DNA from 4 places in the Synechococcus sp. PCC 6312 genome. Region 3 is predicted to be linked to each of the others. Evidence: predicted binding sites of a transcription regulator. Region 3 holds the regulator's gene; each other region holds the start of a gene.
The links. Region 3 encodes NtcA, which controls nitrogen genes in cyanobacteria. Its sites were predicted from a motif close to GTANCNNNNGNTAC; they were not measured.
Positions count from the first base shown of each region.

Region 1: the regulator NtcA is predicted to act here: its motif matches at 1,437-1,450, upstream of glnA (type I glutamate--ammonia ligase).
Region 2: the regulator NtcA is predicted to act here: its motif matches at 1,348-1,361, upstream of SYN6312_RS03145 (ammonium transporter).
Region 4: the regulator NtcA is predicted to act here: its motif matches at 1,212-1,225, upstream of SYN6312_RS05310 (ferredoxin--nitrite reductase).

Region 1 is NC_019680.1:2,974,087-2,977,231, reverse strand. Features, by position in the region: gene glnA (type I glutamate--ammonia ligase) at 1-1,282, opposite strand, end outside; gene apcB (allophycocyanin subunit beta) at 1,880-2,389, shown strand; gene SYN6312_RS14465 (E3 ubiquitin ligase family protein) at 2,479-3,145, opposite strand, start outside.
Region 2 is NC_019680.1:650,579-653,723, forward strand. Features, by position in the region: gene SYN6312_RS03145 (ammonium transporter) at 1-1,111, opposite strand, end outside; gene SYN6312_RS03150 (Tab2/Atab2 family RNA-binding protein) at 1,482-2,339, shown strand; gene SYN6312_RS03155 (hypothetical protein) at 2,386-3,145, opposite strand, start outside.
Region 3 is NC_019680.1:514,884-518,028, forward strand. Features, by position in the region: gene fabI (enoyl-ACP reductase FabI) at 1-63, opposite strand, end outside; gene SYN6312_RS02430 (hypothetical protein) at 151-753, opposite strand; gene ntcA (global nitrogen regulator NtcA) at 1,151-1,822, opposite strand; gene SYN6312_RS02440 (hypothetical protein) at 2,019-2,699, opposite strand; gene SYN6312_RS02445 (glycosyltransferase) at 2,732-3,145, opposite strand, start outside.
Region 4 is NC_019680.1:1,070,314-1,073,458, forward strand. Features, by position in the region: gene SYN6312_RS05300 (anthranilate phosphoribosyltransferase family protein) at 1-34, opposite strand, end outside; gene SYN6312_RS05305 (LysR family transcriptional regulator) at 61-993, opposite strand; gene SYN6312_RS05310 (ferredoxin--nitrite reductase) at 1,283-2,836, shown strand; gene SYN6312_RS05315 (NarK family nitrate/nitrite MFS transporter) at 2,959-3,145, shown strand, end outside.

The sequences.
Region 1 (3,145 bases), 1.2 Mb from region 3:
GATCTTTTTCCAGATTTAGCAAGGCTTCACCCAAGTTGGCCGGGGCTTTGGGGATTTTAGCTAATTCTGCTGGGTCCATCTCATAGATGTCCACATCCAACGGCTCACCGGGATCAATCTGATTTTTAATCCCATCCAGGCCAGCACAAAGCATTGCCGAGAAGGTGAGGTAAGGATTGCTAGAGGCATCAGGACAACGGAACTCTAAGCGTTTGGCTTTCGGATTAGAACCAGATAAAGGAATCCGAATTGAAGCGGAACGATTACCGGCAGAGTAGGCCAAGTTGACGGGAGCTTCAAAGCCAGGTACTAGACGCTTGTAGGAATTAACCGTGGGGTTGGTAAAGGCTAAAAGGGACTTAGCGTGCTTAATCAAGCCACCAATAAACCAAAGGGCTGTTTGGCTTAAGCCAGCATATTTGTCGCCCGCAAACAGGGGTTGACCGTTATTCCAGATGGACATATGGCTGTGCATCCCCGTGCCGTTGTCGTCATAGATCGGCTTGGGCATGAAGGTTGCGGTTTTGCCATATTTGCGAGCGACGTTTTTGACCACATATTTATAGGTCATCACATAGTCCGCTGCGTGAACCAAGTCAGAGAACCGAATCCCCAACTCGCACTGACCACCGGCTGCCACTTCATGGTGATGTTTTTCAATCGGAACACCACATTTAGCCATCGTCAGGAGCATTTCTGTCCGAATATCCTGTAATCCGTCAGACGGTGAGACTGGGAAGTACCCCCGTTTTTTACCGATGGTATAGCCCACACCACCTTCTTTACCGGAGTTCCAAGGGCCTTCATCGGAATCAATAAAGAAGTAGGCTTCATGACCGGATTGCTTGTAGCGGACTTCATCAAAAATGAAAAACTCTGGCTCAGGGCCACAATAGACTTTGTCGCCAACTCCAGAAGCAATTAAATAATCCACCGCTTTTTGGGCAATGGAGCGGGGATCCCGTTCATAGAGTTGCTGGGTACGAGGATCAACAATGGTACAAACCATGCTTAGGGTGGGAATTTCCATGAAAGGATCCATCCAGGCCGTGGTTGGGTCGGGCACCATCGCCATATCTGAAGCTTGAATAGACTTCCAACCCTTGATACTTGAACCGTCAAAAGCGACACCACCCGTATTCACAAAAGAATCTTCGTCAATTAAGCTTTTGTGGAAGGTGCAGTGCTGCCAAATCCCAAACAAGTCAACAAACTTTAAGTCAATTAACTCAATATTGTTATCCTCAATGTACTTAAGGACTTCTTGTGCAGTTTCTGCCATATACCAGTTTTTACCTCAGAGACATTTTTACTTGGCTAGCAAAGATCATGCCTTGACTAATGCAAACATCCACACAGGCAATCCGTTTCTTTATTCAAAGCCTTTGCCAAAGCCTCCATCCCTACGAATCTAGGCCTAAGTGCTGAGATAAAATGTATAAATTGTTACTAAACCCTGTGGCTATACCGCTTTGTATTACAGCCGTTCCTGAATTAGTCGGAGTTGGCGGGGATCGCTGGGCTGGGGATGCTGATCAGAAATATAGAGATAAATTTAATTATTCCATGTATAGAAACTGTTCATGGATACTCAAGTTTCTGGGGGAGCGTGTCCGTTATTTGTAAAGTTTTGTCATGAATCTGGGGAATTTAAGTCGGGAGTTTCCAATCCGGCCAACCCCGCATGATAGACTAGGGGAAATTTTGATTAGCTGCAAAGTCTAGTCAGGCCTGGGTTTTAGCCACTTTAGGATAAAGATTTGATTCTTCTTGAATCAGGTAAATCTTGCCCCAATTCTGGCTAGGGCTGTCCTGAATGTAGTGATTCAAAGTTAAGTTGATTAAATTTATTTTTGACATCGTGGGAGCAACTGAATTTATGCGGGATGCCGTCACCACTCTGATTAAAAACTATGATTTAACCGGCCGCTACTTGGATCGGGATGCGGTAGATACCTTGCGTTCATATTTTGCTACGGGTTCTGCCCGAGTGCAGGCGGCGGGTGTAATCAACTCGGATGCGGCGGGGATTGTCAAAGAAGCAGGCTCCCGACTTTTTAACGAGTTACCAGAATTAATTCAGCCCGGTGGAAATGCTTACACCACCCGCCGTTATGCTACCTGTTTGCGGGATATGGACTATTATCTTCGCTATGCGACCTATGCTCTAGTGGCTGGGGATGTGGATGTCTTGAATGAGCGGGTTTTGGAAGGTCTGCGGGAAACCTACAATTCCTTGGGCGTGCCTATTGGCCCCACAGTCCGAGGGATTCAGATCATGAAGGAAATTATCCAAGAACGATTGACAGCGGCTGGTGTGACGGTTGGTGGTTTAATTGATCAACCCTTTGACCACATGAGTCGGCAACTGAGTGAAATTAGTATTTAGCGTTGAATCGCTGAATTATCTGAACCCTGTGGCTTCCTAATGCATCTGAGGGCGACCCTAGTCTGTGTGGCTGGGGTTTATTTTGCCTCCTAAGATACCAGGCCCAGTATCCCAACCAACACGCCAATCACGCCGCTGGCAATAGCCCCAAGGGTGGTGTAGGTCATGATGTTTTGGGTGTGGTTTGTTAATGTATCTTCGGATTTAAGGGAGATAAAAAACTTACGTCCGTTTTGCTGGGGCTTGCCAATCACTAATTCTCCAGTTTGATCGCTGGCTTCTCCGACAATGAGTACCTGTCTTTCCAAAGGTAAGATTGACTCCTGATAGCGATACCCCAGGGTGCGGCCTCCCCCGGAACCTACAGCAATGTCTAGGTTGAGTGAGAAGCCCCCAAAAGAGAGGCGATTACTGTTACCTTCTGGGCGAAATTCGTTCAGGACTTGGATGGTTTCAACCCCTGCTCCCTCTGGATCAATACGGACAGTTCCTTGGGCATCTTGAAGGAGAAATGGAGTAGATTGGCTGTTGCTGCTGATGGTGTCGGATCGCCGTTCTGTGCGCCATTCTGTCCGGCCTTCACTGTCTTCAGAGCGAACCCGTTCTTCATATTCCCGAATCACTTGCATGGAGTAGTATACACAGGGCACTTGCTTTAGTTCAGAGATTAAGGGATCGTCCGATTTAACGCGCCCGTAGAGCTTGACATACTCGCGCAGGCTTCCGGCTCCAATTTCCGTGGCTACATCTGCGGCA
Region 2 (3,145 bases), 140 kb from region 3:
TTCCCGCAATAGCCCCAATGATCACAGCTCCCCAGTAGGACACACCGGCGCACCCAGCCGTAATCCCCACCAGGCCAGCCAGAATTCCGTTGATGATCATCGAGAGATCAGGCTTACCAATAACAAGCCAAGCAGTCACGGTGGCGGTAATTCCACCAGCGGCAGCGGCTAAGTTTGTGGTGACAGCAATATAGGGGACAGCATCATCAGCCGCCAACTGGGAACCAGGGTTAAACCCAAACCAGCCGATCCAGAGGATCAAGCAGCCGAGCATCGCAAAGCCCATGTTGTGGCCGGGGATTGCATTGGGAGTGCCATCGGGATTGTATTTACCAATCCGAGGCCCCAAGAAAGCCGCTCCCATCAGAGCTGCCCAGCCGCCAACCATGTGAACAACAGTAGAGCCAGCAAAGTCTTTGAAAGCCACTCCTTCGCCCAGAAAACCGATGGAGCCAAGCATCCCGCCACCCCAAACCCAGTGGCCAGTAATCGGGTAGGAAATCCCCACCAACAATAGGCTAAAAATCAAGAAGTCCACAAACTTAATCCGTTCAGCTACTGCTCCGGAGACAATCGTGGCCGCAGTGCCAGCGAAGGCAACCTGGAACAGGAAAAAGACCGGAATGGGTAAGCCAAAGGTTTCGTAGGTATCGGGGCTTTCACTACTCAGGAAGTAACCACCCAGGCCAATAAAGCCATTTCCTCCTTCTTTTCCAAACATGAAAGAAAACCCAAGGGCCCAGAAAGCAATCGTTGCCAGGGCAAAGACAATTAAGTTTTTGGCCAAGATGTTAACGGCATTTTTCTGACGACAGAAGCCTGCTTCCAGCATCCCGAACCCGGCGTTCATGAAAATAACCAGAACAGCGGCAATAAAGACAAAGGTTGTATTCAAGTACCCTTGTAGTGTTTCCACCGTCAATGGTTCATCCGCCGCCCAGGCCGAGAATTCCCAGCCCAAGAAAATGAACAAAGCCGCCGGAATGCAGGCAAACCAGGCGGGAGATAATTTAATGGCGGGCAAAGCTTGGGCAAATAAGTTGCGATTAAGCCTCAGCCTCACTCCCGGCCGTTTTGCCCGCCTCCCTTGTTTCGATTTCAGCTTTAACATCACGCTTCGAGATTCCTCTAAATAAATTGAACAAGAATTAAAGTCTCGTGCTTAAACACTGAACTTCAACGGAGTGTGAGTGAGTGACCGCCCCTAAGTGGGTTTGTTATTTATCTGTCCGATCAATAATCTAGACAGAAACAAAATTGGACGTTCAGATGCCGGTAGTTTCAGATAGTGAACCTGTTTACCTGCTTTTAACCCTAGATTGCATCAGTTATTTGTTCGGAAAATCTGTATTTTCTTATACATTTGCTCAAAGGGCGGCTAGGGTCTAACCTAGAAGTGGCCTGGGTTCAACTACAAATTACTTCTTAGAGACTTTGGGGTAGTAACAGGGTCAATTATTCACCAACTGGGATAGGGTGGCATGGGGACAATTTGGGAGTTAGATTTTTATTCGCGCCCTATTTTAGATGCACAACAAAAGAAACTCTGGGAAGTTTTAATTTGTAACCGTCAGTTAACATTCCAATTTGCCAAATATTGCTCTGGAGCAGAAGCCAATGCTCGCTGGTTGATGTCCGCTATTCAGGAGGCCGTTCAGCAGTGGCAGCAGGAATTTAATTTGCCAGAGTCAGAACGACCGGAGCGGATTCGCTTTTTTCGCCGCCCCATGAACAGCATTATTCTGCGGGGATGTGAAGCGGCTGGAATTCCCGGATTGGCGAGTCGCCGCACCTTTGGTCTCTATGAGTGGTTAGCAGAACGCCAAGAGCAGGTCTATCCCCAAACCCCCGGCTATCAGCCCTTGATTGCCCCACCCCCCGAACTACCCCAGGCCAAAGCCCTACCATTACCAGATGCCCTTCAAGGTCAGAAATGGCAATTTGTCAGTCTACCCGCGGGCGAATTTGCCAACGCAACTGAGTGGGAGATTAAGTTTGGCGAGGTGTTTTCCTTGTCTGGCCTCGATCCTGAGTCATTAATTCCCGGAATTATCATTTATTCGCAGCGAGCATTACCTCTGGCGGCCTGGATGTCGGGACTGGAACCAGCTTGCTTAAGCTTAGAACTGGGCCCTGATCCGCAATTGGTGTTGGAAACAGGAGCCGATGACCGCTGGACACTCGTAACATTGCCCAATAAAGACCTAATCACTGCGGCAGAAGCGTTTATGGCGGCCCAAGCTCAAGTAAAAAACCTCCATTTCTTGGCCGTCCAAGCTAGTCCTGAGCGGGAAGATTTTGCTGGATTTTGGTTGATGCAGGCCTGGTCTTTAGTGTGAATCTATCCTAAGTCGGACAAATAATCCTGATACAAGTTGGGATAGTTTATGACGCTTTCCTGAAAAAATCCTGTATGGCTTGGACAATAACCTGATTGCCGTTGCTGGGGAGAGGAAGGTTTGTTTGGGGAGGTTGGGGTTCTGCCCTCAGAAAATCCCAAGAGCCTTGATAAAAGTCCGCCGGAGTCAGGATTTGATGATAGCCGTAACTCCGCAGTCCCTCTAGGAGCAGCCGGCCCTCAGCAAAATCATCTCGGGTTAAACTGCTAATGGGCAAGCCTAAGCGTAAGGCCTCGGAAAACGTGCCATATCCAGGCTTACTGACAATCCGACCGCAAATAGGCATGATATCTACAGGGCGATAGGTGCGACCACAAAGCTTGAGTAAATTGGCGAGGCCAGCGGGGGCATTGGGATCAAACGTCATAAATTGCCAATCTGGGAAACGATCAAGATTTGCATAGGGAATTTGCTCCAGGCCCAGGCCCCCAAAGGTCAATAACACCGTTTTTTCTAGGGGATGGTCGAGGTTCAATTTTTCCTTTAACTCTGGTGTACTAAAGCGCGGCCGGCTCCCCGTCAGACCAACATCTTCAAGCACCGGAAACGCCGCCATGGGTTCATGGAAGGGCAACCGAAACAAGCGATCGCAGTGGCTAAAATGCTCGGCAATCCAACTCACGAGGTCTTGAAAAGGCTCACCCCAGGCCTGGTAAATAAAATCCCAGCCGAAATTACTACTCATCCAACAAGGAATCCCCGCTTTTTGGCCAATGGCCGTGGCTAGACAGGGAATATCCGCCAGG
Region 3 (3,145 bases):
GGCGATAGAACGATTGTTTGCAATCCCAGTCACTAAGGCAAATTTTCCAGTCAAATCGAGCATAGGGGATTCCCGGCCAATGAACAAAGAACCAAGCCAACCCCAATTGTACCCCTCGAAGTTGCCGGCACTGAATCTGGAGGGGCAGGGTTAATCGGTGGCCATTGCGTCCATGAGCATTTGGGGAAATTTTGGTAAAACCCGATGACATTGGTTGATAAAGTTGGCTAGCCACTGCTTCAGGTAACTTTCTTGATCAGGGTGTAAATGACTATGCTGGCCTGGAGCAAAACTTGGTTTGTAGGTAATATACCCTGAATCCCCAACTTCAAAATCCGCCAACCAGGCCGAGATAGGTTTTGCACCACGCCAATAATTCCGAACAATGACTTTGCCAAGGTAGCGTTGAGCCACAAGCGTTGCTTCGTTGAAAGTCCCGAGCCACGTTTCTAAATCTGCTTGAGTTGGGAGCAGTTCTTTGATGGCCGACTTCTTCTGGATTTGCAGCAGGCCAAGGATTTGTGATTCTAAATTCTGCAAAGAGGTGATTGCCTGGCGATTTTTCTGGAGGTCTTGATGAATATTAACTAAGGTAGCCAGTTGTTGCTGTTGAGAGGGAAGCAGGGCTTTGATCCGATTTAAGAGCAGCAGGTCGTGAGTAATCAGGAGATTAATTTCTTCGATCAGTAACGAATTAGTCTGTTGTTGGAGCCACCGCCGCAGATAATAAATTTGGGTTGAAGTCAAGCTCATCTTAATCCCCCGACACATCCTGCATAGGAACAACTTGAGGCAAATCAAAAATACACAGGGCCTGGAGCCGAAGATCTCCAAGCGTCTTTAGTTCATCAATGGGTGACTAGCCCTGCGTCTGATGCCAATCAAATCACAGGCAAACAATAAATAAGTGTAGTCTTTGTTACAAGCGCAAAAAATTAATAAAAAGGCCCACTTCCTTAAAATCTTTATCTTGCTTTTGAGATTTATCCAGAACTGTCGCCTGACTCAGTTAGGGCTCTGATTGGGACACATTAGAAAATGCTGTATGGGCGGCCTTTTTAAGATTTCTACTCTCTCAAAACGGTCTGCGTCACGCCATATCAGTAGATTTTGATACTTGCTTTTCTCAAGCTGACGGAATGTCGCAAAGTTATGTGAATTGCTGGCTGAGGGTGAGGGGATTATGAACCGTGATTTTTTTCTTCTGAATGGAGATCATGCCCTGATCCCGGAGTTCCCCCAATAAACGAGTCACCGTCACCCGCGTTGAACCAATCGCCTCAGCAATGGCCTGGTGGGATAACTTCAGATCAACCATCACCCCGGTTGTGGTCGGAACGCCAAAGTCGCGGCAGAGGATCAGCAGAAAACTGACCAAACGTGACCCCATATCCCGATGAGCTAAGGTTTCAATCATCATCTCTGTTTGGAGAATCCGCGACGACAAGCCTTGAATCATCACCATCGGCAGGTCTGGGTCTTCCCGCATTGCTTTTTCAACTTGTTCAATTGGGACAGAGAGCAACTCTAGGGGGGTAAAAGCCACCGCATGATAAAACCGGTCGGAACGATTACCCGTAATCAAAGACAGCACACCAAAGACACTATTTTCTCGGAGCAAGGCAACCGTGATTTCTTCCCCCGCTTCATAAACCCGTGAGAGTTTGACGGCTCCCTTGAGCAAGAAATAGACTCGCTCTGCCGGATCTCCTGGAAAAAAGATTGTTTTACCCCGTTCGTAAGTTTCAGTTGTGGCTGGAAACACACCACTGCTCATTTGCCGAAACACTGCTGCTAGGGGCTGATCTTTGGTTGCTAACATAGACTCCTAACTAACGAGCCTGACCCATGGCCCCAACTGCGAGAGAAATTGGCAATTCTTAGAGATGGTCGGGAGGCTGAAACGGACAAGGTCTGAGGTAGGGACATATAATATTCTACCAACATTTTGAATAGGCAGGCCAGAGATTGTCGGGTTTCATGACTCACAGACCCGAAAAACAACCTTGGCATCATACTTAAACGGATTTTAGGGGAGGATTTTGTATTTCTGGATACACTTTACCGGTGCGTTGGAGGGGAGGGCGGCAACAGAGATAAATTAAGGGGCCGAAAAAGGGAATCAGAGCCACCCAGGCCAGACTGCCCCACCCTAAGCCCCGCCGCTGGAGATCATCCCCCAAAACCGCTGGAAACAGTAATGTTAATAGGCAAAAGTCGAGACTCATCACATGGATAAAGCGACTGGTGTGCCATTGGTGAACAAAATCCGGCCAATTTCCCTGGGTTAGACCATAGCCAAACAGAGCCAGACCCCCAACTAATAAACTCACTGCCAGGCCCCGCGACTCGGTTAGTTTTAGGCCTTTGTCCATTTCCCCTCTAAAGGCTGGGTTAGGGTTTCTCAGGACAAAATACGGCAACAAGGCAAAGGCTCCCAGCGCAAAACTGCCGCCGACAAAGGGCCAAGCCGGAATTTTTTGCCCGCGCCCATCCACCAGCAGCACACAGAGATAAATAAACGGCCAAACTCCCATGATGTTGAACAGGGCAATGATCAGGGGGTTAATGCCAGCCCAGGGGCCACCGACTAAGCGTTGAATTAGGGCCAAGGTATCCGGTTGATCCGGTGGGGCAAAACCAAAGGCATAAATCACAAATCCTAGCCAAAGGGCCAAAAATCCCAAACGCCGCACCATGTTATGTCATTTCCAGATTGGTTTAAGTTGAGCTAATTATAGGTTCTCCTGAGTAACCCCCAAAGTTGCCCCATGTGCCAAACCCCCCTTAGCCCCCAGCGCAATCCCCGCCATTTGGGTGAATTGCCAACCCCGGCCATCGCATCCGACTCAAAGAGGTTAAACACGGCTTGGGCTGTGGGCCATTGATTCTGTCTAAGAAAACGCACGGTTCCGGCCAAAATAAATTGATGGAGAAAATTAGCTTCGGCCTGGTGCAATTCTGACGCTGTTAATAAGTTTGTAGTTTGGGCCAGCTTAAAAATGTTGCGGAGTTGGCTCAGGGTTTGCAGATTAAACATTCCCATCGTCAGGGCCTGGGTATGGATTCGATAGGCTGCCGTTGTTTTAGGGACACAATACACCCCGGTCTGACTCATCAGCCGTAACCACATTTCAATATCCGT
Region 4 (3,145 bases), 560 kb from region 3:
CTTTTTTTAATAACTCCCGAAACGCTCGACTCATGATGTTCTCAAAATAATTAACTATGATTAAACCGCTAAAAGCTGAGGTGTGATAGCTAACTTTTTGGTGATCAGGTGAAAGAAGTCAGCAATCGGGGGAATCTTGAGTCGATCAACAGTCGTAACAACCGTGACTTCTCGTTGTAAATCAATCCCATCGGATGAGTTTTTCTTGTTAAAATAACGGACAACTAATTCAGGATTTTTGGCAGCATCGCCTAACATTGACTCTGGCAATAACGCTAACATTTGACTCGAACTAACTACGGCATTAAAGGCATCCGGTGTATTGAGTTCAAGAGCCGCAATTAATGGAGTATTTTGTCGGGAAAACTCATCTTCTACTAACCGCCGCATCCCATAGCCATCTTTAAAAACCACATGGGGATAGGCCGCAATCTGCTCCCAAGTAATAGTTGTCTTTTCGACTAACGGATGATTCGCCGCCATTAACAGGCCAATGGGTTCGTGATACAGGGGGTGAACCACCAACTCCGCCGTCTGAGCTAAATTCCGATGACTCATAACAATCGCCACATCCACCAGGCCATCCCGCAAGACCTTTAAAGCCCGATCACTGCCCAACGCGGTTACTCGTAATTGCACCTGGGGATAGTGTTGACAAAACTGAGGCAATAGCGGGGGTAATACCGTCGCGCAAACGGAATGAATTGCTGCTACACATAATTCTGTTTGTTTGCCTTGATGAAATTCACTCAGTTCTTGATTTGCAGTTTGCCACTCTTGCCAAATTTTACGGGCCCGCTTCAGAAACATTGTTCCCGATACGGTGAGCTTGGCTTGGGCACTCCGATGAAATAAACAAGTTGCTAGTTCTGTTTCTAAGGCTTGAATTTGGCGACTGATGGTTGATTGATTGACACCACATTCAAGGGCAGCTTGTTGAAAACTTCCCCGTTCCGCCACTTCCAAAAAGGCCTGTAATTGCTCTAAACGCACCGCCAAAATTGTGACTCCTGAGGCTGTCGGGAAGATTTCATTTGATTGAGGGATGACTTAGGGATTAAACCGTAGCGGATTTCTCGATGAGATTTAGTAAAATAAGATACATTCCTTTGATTCCGATATCAGGTTCTTGTTGGAAAAATGTATATTCAATAACACTATGCAGAAGCCGCATCACTGACATGATGATATTGCATTGATATCAAGAAAATGTAGTTTAAGTTACAAAACCCTCCTGAAATAAATTCATACAGTGACGGCTATTGTGACCTAGCAATCAGTTGTGGCTAATAAATTTGAGGCGGTCAAAGCAGTTAAAGATGGCCTGGCAGTCCAGAGCGAGTTGGAGCATTTTGCCGCCATCGGTTGGGAGAATATTCCCGAAGATGACCGGGATTTGCGCTTGAAATGGTTGGGCATCTTTTTCCGCCCCGTCACCCCCGGCCAATTTATGCTGCGGCTGCGGATTCCCCACGGGATTTTGACCAGTGACCAACTCCAGGCCATTGGTGAAATTGTCCAACGCTATGGCGACAGTGGCAGTGGCGATATTACCACCCGGCAAAACCTGCAAATTCGTGGGATTCGGATTGAGGATATTCCCGATATTTTTGACCGTCTCCAGGCCTGTGGCTTAACGTCAATCCAATCGGGGATGGACAATGTCCGCAATATTACCGGCTCGCCTGTCGCTGGGATTGAGCGGGATGAACTGATTGATACCCGCCCTCTGGTGGCCCAACTCCAGGCCATGATTACCAATAACGGCCAAGGCAACTCGGAGTTTAGTAATCTGCCCCGCAAGTTTAATATTGCCCTTGAGGGGGGTCGCGATAATTCTGTCCATGCCGAAATCAACGACATTGCCTTTGTCCCGGCCTATCGAGAAGGAGTCTTAGGATTTAACGTCTTGGTGGGGGGCTTTTTCTCATCCCGACGCTGTGAAGCAGCGGTTCCATTGGATGCTTGGGTAACTCCCGATCAGGCCGTGATTGATCTGTGCCGGGCAATTTTGGAACTGTTTCGGGATCATGGCCCCCGGACGAATCGGCAAAAGTCCCGCTTGATGTGGTTGATTGACCAGTGGGGCCTGGCCAAATTTCGCCAAGAAGTGGCCGCTAAGTTAGCTTTTCCACTCCTCAATGCTGCCCCTGAGGATGAAATTAACTGGGAAAAGCGAGATCATCTTGGGGTTTATCCGCAGAAGCAACCAGGACTCAATTATGTCGGCCTCCATATTCCCGTGGGGCGGCTGTATGCCTCCGATTTTCTGGGACTGGGGCGGCTGGCTCAAACCTATGGCAGCGGGGAAGTGCGGCTGACTGTCGAACAGAATTTTATTCTCACCCACATTCCCGATGCTCAACTCCCTGGCCTGTTGGCGGAACCCATTTTGAGTCGGTTTGGCATTGACCCAACTCCTTTACATCGTTCCCTGGTCTCTTGTACGGGGGCTCAGTTTTGTAACTTTGCCCTGATTGAAACCAAAAGTCGGGCCGTGGCTATGAGTACGGCTCTGGAAGCCGAATTGGAACTATCTCGGCCGGTGCGGATTCACTGGACAGGTTGCCCCAACTCCTGTGGCCAACCCCAGGTGGCGGATATTGGCCTGATGGGAACAAAAGTCCGGCGCAATGGGGAAACCGTGGACGGGGTGGATCTCTATCTCGGTGGCAAAGTTGGCAAAGATGCAAAGTTGGGAACCTGTGTCCGCAAAAGTATTCCCTGCGATGAACTCCAGGCCATTTTGGCTGACCTATTAATTGAACGGTTTGATGCTCGGCCCCGGGCACCGGCGGTCAAAACAGCAACAGATCCCAAGTTGATTCTCGTTTAAGGAACTTGAATTTAACCTCTATCAATCGGCTGGGTGAACCGGCTGATGGGGTTTTGCAGTCGCTTTTCCAGATTTCCTGACCCCCATTCTCAATTTGCTTTGTAGTCATTTAGGACTTGATTATGTTACGAGAGCTTTTTTCATTCCGAGATCGATACCGCATTCTCCATTTAACTTGGTTTGCGTTTTTCTTAACCTTTGTGGTCTGGTTTAACTTGGCCCCTTTGTCCTCAATGATTAAAGCGGACTTAGGTTTGACAACAGGCCAAATTCGGACGTTGGCCATCTGTAATGTGGCGTTAACTGTGC